DNA from 2 places in the Pseudoalteromonas sp. SM9913 genome. Region 2 is predicted to be linked to the other one. Evidence: riboswitches for the same ligand, from Rfam matches in the RefSeq annotation. Region 2 holds a riboswitch; the other holds the start of a gene.
What was found. Region 2 has a riboswitch for cobalamin ahead of PSM_RS04020 (TonB-dependent receptor domain-containing protein). Riboswitches for the same ligand answer to the same signal wherever they lie in the genome.
Positions count from the first base shown of each region.

Region 1 (4,198 bases), 1.5 Mb from region 2:
TCATAGCTGTACCCTCATACCAATTATTAGCTGGAGTATGGGACATAATCGCTATTTTTTTAAACAAAAAATTTTTATCGTGAGGATAAAAAATTGGACATAGATTTATTAAAAACATTTGTTGAAGTGGTGCGAACTCGCCATTTTGGTAAAGCAGCAGAAAACCTATATATAACGCAGTCTGCGGTGAGTTTTAGAATTCGCCAATTAGAGCAGGGCTTAGGCGTAAATTTATTTATTCGTCAGCGTAATAATATTCAACTCACTGCACCGGGTGAGCGTTTGTTACCGCATGCGCAAATGATTATTACTGGGATGCAAAGAGCCAAAGTGGATGTTGCACTTGCAGATAATATGCATAAGCAAATTAGCTTAGCAGGTACGCCTAATATTTGGGATGCATTTTTACAGTTTGGTATTACAAATATTGTATCGGCGATGCCTGGTGTATCGCTGGTGGCAGAAGTGAAAGCGCAACAAGAAAGCACTCGCTTATTGTTGGAGCGTACGCTTGATTTAGCTATTTTATTTGATCCTCCTAAAGTTGATGAACTTGTGGTTGAACGTATTTGTGAACTGCCTATTATTCCGGTGAGTGGTTACGATACGGCAACCAGTGATAACTTTTTTGATAATCAATATGTGTATGTTGATTGGGGAACCACGTTTTCTCTTTGGCATGCGCGTCAGTTTACCGGTAAAACACCGCCTTATTTTAGAACCAGTACAGGGCGTATAGCGCTTGATTTAATACTGCAATGTGGCGGTAGTGCGTTTATTCCACAGGTATTAGTTAAAGATCATTTAGAAAAAGGCGAACTTTTTCATGTAAAAGGGGTAGAAAATACCTCAAGAGATGTATTTGTTGCCTATCATAGAGATAACGAACAGAAAGAGTTGATAGAAACCTTGGTTAATTTGTTGTCGCAAATGACACCGAGTTTATTGAAACAAAGTAAGTAGTCGGTAGGCAGTTTATTTTACATGTTATTTTGATTTCAGATTTAATGCAGTTTTATTAACTTAAAAAGACAAAAATGTGTCCTTTGTAATATTTTTGTCATTTAGTGGTGACACACTGCTGCTGTTTTAAAAATTAGTCTATTGTGATTATCGAGGAAATAACATGAAATTTGCAAAATCGAGCTTATGCTTAGCCCTACTTAGCGGTTTATCTTTTAATGCACTTGCAGAGGCAGATATTTACGGTAAAGCAAATGTAACCGTTCAATCATCTGACGATGGTGAAGGATCGTTTACTGAAATTAAAAGTAATGCATCTCGTTTCGGACTTAAAGGGTCTGAAAAAATTTCAGACGGTTTAGAAGCGGTTTATAAGTTTGAATTTCAGGTTGATGTGTCTGATGCCGATTCTAAAGGTGATGACGACAATATTTCAGCGCGTAATCAATATGTGGGCTTTAAAGGCGGATTTGGTCAGGTTGTAATAGGCCGCAACGACACCGCGCTTAAGCAAGCGCAGGGGAAACTAGATCTTTTCAACGATCTTGAAGGTGATATAAAAAATACCTTTAAAGGTGAAAATCGTTTAGGTAACTCAGTATCTTATGCTTCAAACTCATATGAAGGTTTTAAAGTATTAGCGTCATTTATTGCAGAAGACGACGTAGATGCCAAAAATGGCTACTCAGTGGCGTTAACTTACGGTGATGCAGGCCTTAAAAAGAGCGCAGTATATGCTGCCATTGCTGCTGATAGCGAAGTAAATGGTTACGATGTAGTGCGTGCAACAGTTCAAGGTAAAATTGAAGATTTTAGACTTGGCGCAATGTACCAAACACAAGAAAAAGTAGATGGCAGCGCTGAGGCTGACGGTTACTTAGTGAATGCAGCTTACCTTATGGGTAGCAACACTTTCAAAGTGCAATACCAAACAATGGATTTTGATGACAGCGATGATAAAAGCGCGGTATCGGTAGGTGTTGACCATAAGCTAAACAAAAACCTTAAAGTATTTGGCTTTTACTCAAGCTTTGATATGGACAACAATGTTGACCAAGATTACCTAGGTTTAGGTATGGAATATAAGTTTTAACTAAACCTTAGTTAAAACACTCCCTTTTAACCGCACTCAGTTGAGTGCGGTTTTTTTTTGCTTTAAATTATTTACTTATCTGCGCATAATAGCCAAGCATTTGGAATGAGGTGGAACTCCTCAACTATTCCCGTAACTGTGATCAGTTTTACTGTAAGTCAGATACAAATGCCTTAAAACTTCATATAACGAGCGGGTTAACTCATTTTCTTTTTGGTACGTATTAGTACTGAGTGTGGGTGTTTCCCTGCCTAGGATAATTTTTTGCACACTCACACCTCTTTAAACTTACCGCTTTTAACCGTTAACAACGTTTCTTGGCGAGTGGACAATACATTAATTCTTAAGCACATTAATGTGAGCATTGAGCGTGGTAAATTTATTGGTTTAATTGGCCCTAATGGGGCAGGAAAGTCGAGTTTACTGCGGTGCTTATATCGATTTAATCAGCCATCAGCAGGCGACATTAAATTTAACGATACCGATATTTGGCAGCTAAAAAGTGAAGACTATGCCAAGCAAGTTGCGGTAGTGCTACAAGAAACACCGTCGCAATTTAATCTCTCGTTATTCGATGTTGTAGCTCTAGGGCTTACCCCGTATAAAACGCTATTTAGCTCGACCACCCAAGCAGATAAACAAAAAATAGCGCAGGCTATTAGTCGTGTTGGGCTTGAATCTCATAGCAATCAGTCATTTGACTCACTATCTGGCGGTGAAAAGCAACGAGCGCTTATTGCCAGAGCGATTGTGCAGCAACCACAGCTACTCATTATGGATGAACCCACAAGCCACCTTGATGTTAAATATCAAATTCAATTAATGGAGCTGGCTAAATCTTTGGGCATTACTGTGTTTGCTTCATTTCATGATTTAAATTTAGCGGCAGCCATGTGCGATGAGTTAGTGGTTATTAAAAACGGAGAAATCGCTAGCGCGGGAAAGCCTAATAAGGTGATCACCGAGCAAATGCTTGATGAGGTTTTTGGTGTTTGCGCGCAAGTTAATACTCACCCTCAAACGGCGTCCAATGGTGAGTCTATTCCCCATATTACCTATTATTATGGATACCAATAACATGGCGATTATGTCTAACCATGGTGTGGCGTTAATTACTGCACTGTTATGCGCTGTATTTAGTTTATTTGTGGCATTGAGCTTTGGTGCTGCCCCTACCTCGCTCGCAGATGTATACCATAGCTTAACTTTTTCAAGCGAGGCCTCATTTACCAGCCGCATTATTATTGAATTAAGAATGCCACGTACGTTATTGGCTTTTTTGGCCGGCAGCGGTTTAGCGATTGCTGGATTGATATTACAAACAGTTACTCGTAATCCATTGGCTGACCCTTATTTGTTTGGTATTTCGTCGGGAGCATCATTAGGAGTCGTAGTATTAATGGCTTTTGTTGGAATAGGCGCAGGCATTGTGTTATCAGCAGCAGCCTTAATTGGCAGTTTAGTAGCAATGGGGTTATTAATTTTAATTGCTGGCAGTCAACGCAACGCCCAAGTTGAGTCGATGTTATTGGCTGGGGTGGCCTTATCATTTTTATTTAGCGCCTTTACCAGTTTGTTACTTTATTGGAGCGATCCGCAGGCCGTCGCGGCTATTTTATTTTGGACTTTGGGAAGTTTTGCTAGGGCGCAATGGCCGTCACTGTTATTACCTGCCTTGGTCATCATTACATGTACAGTCATTATGTTAGGTTTTAGACGCCAACTTAATGCCATGTTGTTAGGTGATGAAAGCGCAACAACGCTTGGTGTACGGGTGCATCGCTTTCGAATTTTAATGCTTATTTTAAGCTCATTGATCACAGCCGTATTGGTTGCTATGTGTGGCGGAATTGGCTTTGTTGGCTTAATGGTGCCGCACATAGTGCGCTTTTTTATCTCTCAAGGCAGCAGCGTTGGATTATTAATGACCGGATTAGTCGGGGGCATATTTATGGTATGGGTCGATGTACTGGCACGTTCATTACTCGCTAACCAAGAGCTGCCAATAGGGGTGATCACGGCGGCTATTGGTAGTCTATTCTTTTTAAGTATCTTGTATTTTCGTAAGCGCCAGCTGGTGGGTAAATAATGAAAACATTAATGGTACAAGGTACCACCTCCGATGCGGGTAAAAGCACCTTA
Region 1 is NC_014803.1:2,716,899-2,721,096, reverse strand. Features, by position in the region: gene PSM_RS12480 (DUF413 domain-containing protein) at 1-4, opposite strand, end outside; gene PSM_RS12475 (LysR family transcriptional regulator) at 94-963, shown strand; gene PSM_RS12470 (porin) at 1,127-2,056, shown strand; cobalamin riboswitch at 2,107-2,244, shown strand; gene PSM_RS12465 (ABC transporter ATP-binding protein) at 2,321-3,133, shown strand; gene PSM_RS12460 (FecCD family ABC transporter permease) at 3,135-4,145, shown strand; gene PSM_RS12455 (cobyric acid synthase) at 4,145-4,198, shown strand, end outside.
Region 1: another riboswitch for cobalamin. It lies ahead of PSM_RS12465 (ABC transporter ATP-binding protein); the one in region 2 lies ahead of PSM_RS04020 (TonB-dependent receptor domain-containing protein).

Region 2 (4,198 bases):
CAGAGCACTACCATCAGGACTATTACAATGAAAATCCTGAGCAGGGCTATTGCAGTATTTTAATTGCACCCAAATTACATAAGTTTGAAACCGAATTTAGCGAGTTTTTATCGGAATAAAGTGCTTTTAATAAATAGCCCAGCAATAAGCTGGGCTATTTGTTCCTTGGCAACTAGGATAAGTGACTAAAACTGATAATTTGCCCCTACAAAGAAAGTTCTTCCTGCGCTGTTATAACCTAATAGCTTACCACTGGCAGCAAAGCCCGTCGCAGCAGTAAAATATTCTTTATCAGTAATATTCTCTATTCGAGCAGCTAACGACAAATTATCTAGCAACTGGTAATTGGCTGCTATATTAAATACCGTATAAGCAGCGAGCTCCGAGTCATAATACGCAATCGAAGGACGCGATGAGCGATATTGCATATCCAAGCTGGCATCAAAATCACCCCATGTTTTAGCGAGTTGATAATTAAACGATTCAGAAGGTCTACGTGGTAAATCGGTATTCGTTTTTTCATCTGTAGCGTCTAAAAAGCTAAAATTAACCGAGTGTTCAAAGCCTAGCGCTGAAAACTCTGCCGACAGCTCAAATCCCTGCATAGATACTTTATCTATGTTAGTGGCAATATATTTACCTGAGTCTGCATCATAATTATTACTAATCAAATTATTGATACGGTTATCGAAAATAGCAATATCATAACGGCCCCATTGGGTTTCTAAAGTTATACCAAGCTCATTATTTAAGGCTTCTTCAGGTTTAATATTATTGTTTGGTAAATAGTACGGGCTGTTAGTCACAAACGCATTGATTAACGAAGGAGCTCTAAATGCAGTACCGTGATTTAAACGTAGTGTTACATAGTTATTTGCTTTGTAACCAAGTCCTGTACTGTAAGTGTTTGCACGGCCATGGAAGTCATAATCATCGGTTCTAACAACCGCATTTGCTAACCATTTGTTATGGCTATAAAACGCGCCTATAAACAACGCCTTATTATCGCGTTTTTCTTCTGATGACGTTGCTGACGAGTTTGATAAATCCTCAGATAAATAATTAAAGCCACCCGATATATCAAGTTCTTCAGTAAGGGTATAAAGCCCTCGATATTCAAACTCAACACGCTCTGTGCTATACACTTGCTGCACATCGGTACCTGTTTGGGTATTTTCTTCTTGCGAAACGCTCACCGAAGTACTTTGGCTATATATATCTGAGGCTTTGTTCCAGCCTAGCTTAGCGGTGTAATTTTCAAAGTCGTAGGCATCGTTACCCCATGCATTATCATATTGTGCTTCGCCTTCGCTATACTGAGATTGCAGGCTCAATTGGCCTAGTTCAGCAAGCTCATAAGCTAAATTAAAGCCAATGTTTTTATTTTTGTAGCCATCATCATCATGATCTTTTGTGTACTCAGCCGCTGGATCTTTGCCAGTAACATCAAAACCATCCGTCTCTTCGTAGCCTAAATTATAATTAAAGCTAAGCGCCTCTTTTACAAGCCCACCAGCAAGCTGATAATTACTGTAGCTATGGCTGCCTAAAGTAGCCGAAAGCGAGTTATTTGAGGCTTTACGGGTGATAATATTAATTACTCCGGCTACCGCATCAGAGCCATAAATAGCAGCTCTTGCCCCTTTAATAACTTCAACACGCTCGATACTGTTAACTGGAATATTCGTCAGTGACACACTACCTGAACTTGCATCGCTCACTCTTACACCATCAACCAGTACTAAGGTATATTTAGCGCTGGCCCCGCGAAAAAATATATCTGCCTTTTGACCTAAACCGCCGTTACGGACAATATCTATCCCAGCTATGGTATTTAATATTGCAGGTAAGTCTCGATAATTCGCTTTTTCAATATCTGCGCGGTCGATAACTGCCACACTTGCTAATACATCATTTATAGGTTGTTCAAATTTATTAGCGGTTACTGTTATTGTTTCGATTGATTGTTCTGCAGCAGATACAGAAATAGATAGTACAGCCGAAATGGCCACACCCAGTGCGGTTTTATTTAACATCATGTCCCCTATCTTTGCCCACCGCAAAGATGTTAGTAAGTAAGATTAAATCAAGGCCGGTCTCCGGACTCAGTTACCATAATTTAATACAGCATAACTTTACCGTTGCGGGGGCAGTGTTGGGATTGACTTCATCAATGAAAACGCACCAACTTCCCGATTATCCTACTAAAAAAATCACACCATTGAAGTGTTTAGCAAGCACCTTGAAAATAGGCTGCTATTGTTATCTGTTTACTAAAAAAAGTCAACGGACGTCTAAACATCTAAAAATCCAAAGATTCAAGATTCATGGTTCGGGGTTCGGGGTTCGGGGTTCGGGGTTCGGGGTTCGGGGTTCGGGGTTCGGGGTTCGGGGTTCGGGGTTCGGGGTTCGGGGTTCGGGGTTCGGGGTTCGGTAATTATCATAGTTCCAAAAATAAAAAGCCAAACAATATAACTTGTTTGGCTTTATACGCATTCCTTTGAGCTCAGCACCTATACAGCCATGCTCGAGGCAATAAATTAATCGCGGAAGTTTTTAAACTGAAATGGTTGACCTAAATCTGCCGTGCGTACAACTTGCATAGCCGCTTGTAAGTCATCACGCTTTTTACCTGTTACGCGAACTTCTTCACCTTGAATGGCCGCTTGTACTTTTACTTTAGAGTCTTTGATGGCTTTTACTACTTTTTTAGCCATGTCTTTTTCGATACCCTGTTTAAGTGCAACGTTACGAAAAACATTTTTGCCCGCACGAGAAATATCTTGTAGCTCTAAGCTTGCAACATCCATCCCACGTTTAGAGATTTTACTCGCTAAAATATCAAATAACTGCATTACCTGAGCATCTGCTTCAGCTTTTAATTTAATTGTTTTATCGTTTAGCTCTATTGATGCATCAACGCCTCTAAAATCAAATCGCGTTTCTAGTTCACGGTTGGCGTTATCAACCGCATTTTTTGCTTCGTTCATTTCTACTTCAGATACAATATCAAATGAAGGCATAGCGTTCTCCTAACTATCTAATCTTAATTTTATGCCGCAATTATAACGTTAAAATGATAAATCTTTACATTTTTCTGCATTTTGTTCAGGTGCGATACTAAATTAGTTTGATATACTGAGGCTTCTTTTTTATACGATTTTAGGAATTTTCGTGACAAGGCGTGTTTACCAAGCAATTTTTTTAATTAGTATTGTTGCGTTTACCTTCTTATTTGCTAAAGAGGTAAAGGGCGCGGCAAACTTATTTCCGCATGTTGATAAAGTAGCGCATTTTGGTATCTTCTTTTTACTTGCCATTATTATGGATAAAGCGTTTAAACTCCCATTATATGCACAAATACTATTACTCGCTGGTTACGGTGCAGCAATAGAAATTATGCAAGATAGCCTTCCTTACAGACAAGCATCACTGGTCGATTTTGTTGCCGATTTTATTGGTGCAGCGAGCTACTTTTTAGCTAAAGCCCTGTTAACACTGCGTAAAAAGAAGCATTATGGCTAACATACTTGTTGTAGGTGATGGCGCTATTGGCTTGTTATTTAGCCATTTTTTAGCCAAGCATCACGCTATATATATACTTACTCGAAAAGGCACAGTTAATACTCGCTTTTACAGCCACAGTAACGCTGCGTCTGAAAAAATTAACGCCACTTTTATCTCACAAGAGCAGTTATCTCAAACTCCTGAATTTGATATTGTTTTATTCACGGTAAAAGCGTTTGCAGTGCAACAAGCCTATGCTCAAGTAAAACCTTATCTAGGCAATAATACCCATATTATACTGAGTCATAATGGCATGGGTAATGTTGAACAATTAAATGAACAACTAACAAAGCAGCAGTCGTTGTACTTTTTAACCACCAGCATAGCTGGATTTAAGTCAAACCCTAATATTGTGCAGCATACCGGAAACGGGCAAAGTGTATTAGGGGGCTATAATCAACTAGCTATTCAAAATATTCAACAGCTTAGTGCGCAATTACACACTATTCCGCAGTTAATTGTCAGTAACAATATTGAACAACTACGGTTTGAAAAGCTACTGGTTAATATTGCAATAAATCCATTAACCGCTCACCACAATATAAAAAATGGTCAGTTACGTGCACCGCAATACAGTAGTGCAATTATTAATTTATTAGCTGAGGCGTGCCACATTGCAACCGCGCTAAAA
Region 2 is NC_014803.1:866,512-870,709, reverse strand. Features, by position in the region: gene msrA (peptide-methionine (S)-S-oxide reductase MsrA) at 1-119, shown strand, start outside; gene PSM_RS04020 (TonB-dependent receptor domain-containing protein) at 186-2,036, opposite strand; cobalamin riboswitch at 2,074-2,239, opposite strand; gene PSM_RS04015 (YajQ family cyclic di-GMP-binding protein) at 2,541-3,023, opposite strand; gene PSM_RS04010 (VanZ family protein) at 3,175-3,525, shown strand; gene PSM_RS04005 (ketopantoate reductase family protein) at 3,518-4,198, shown strand, end outside.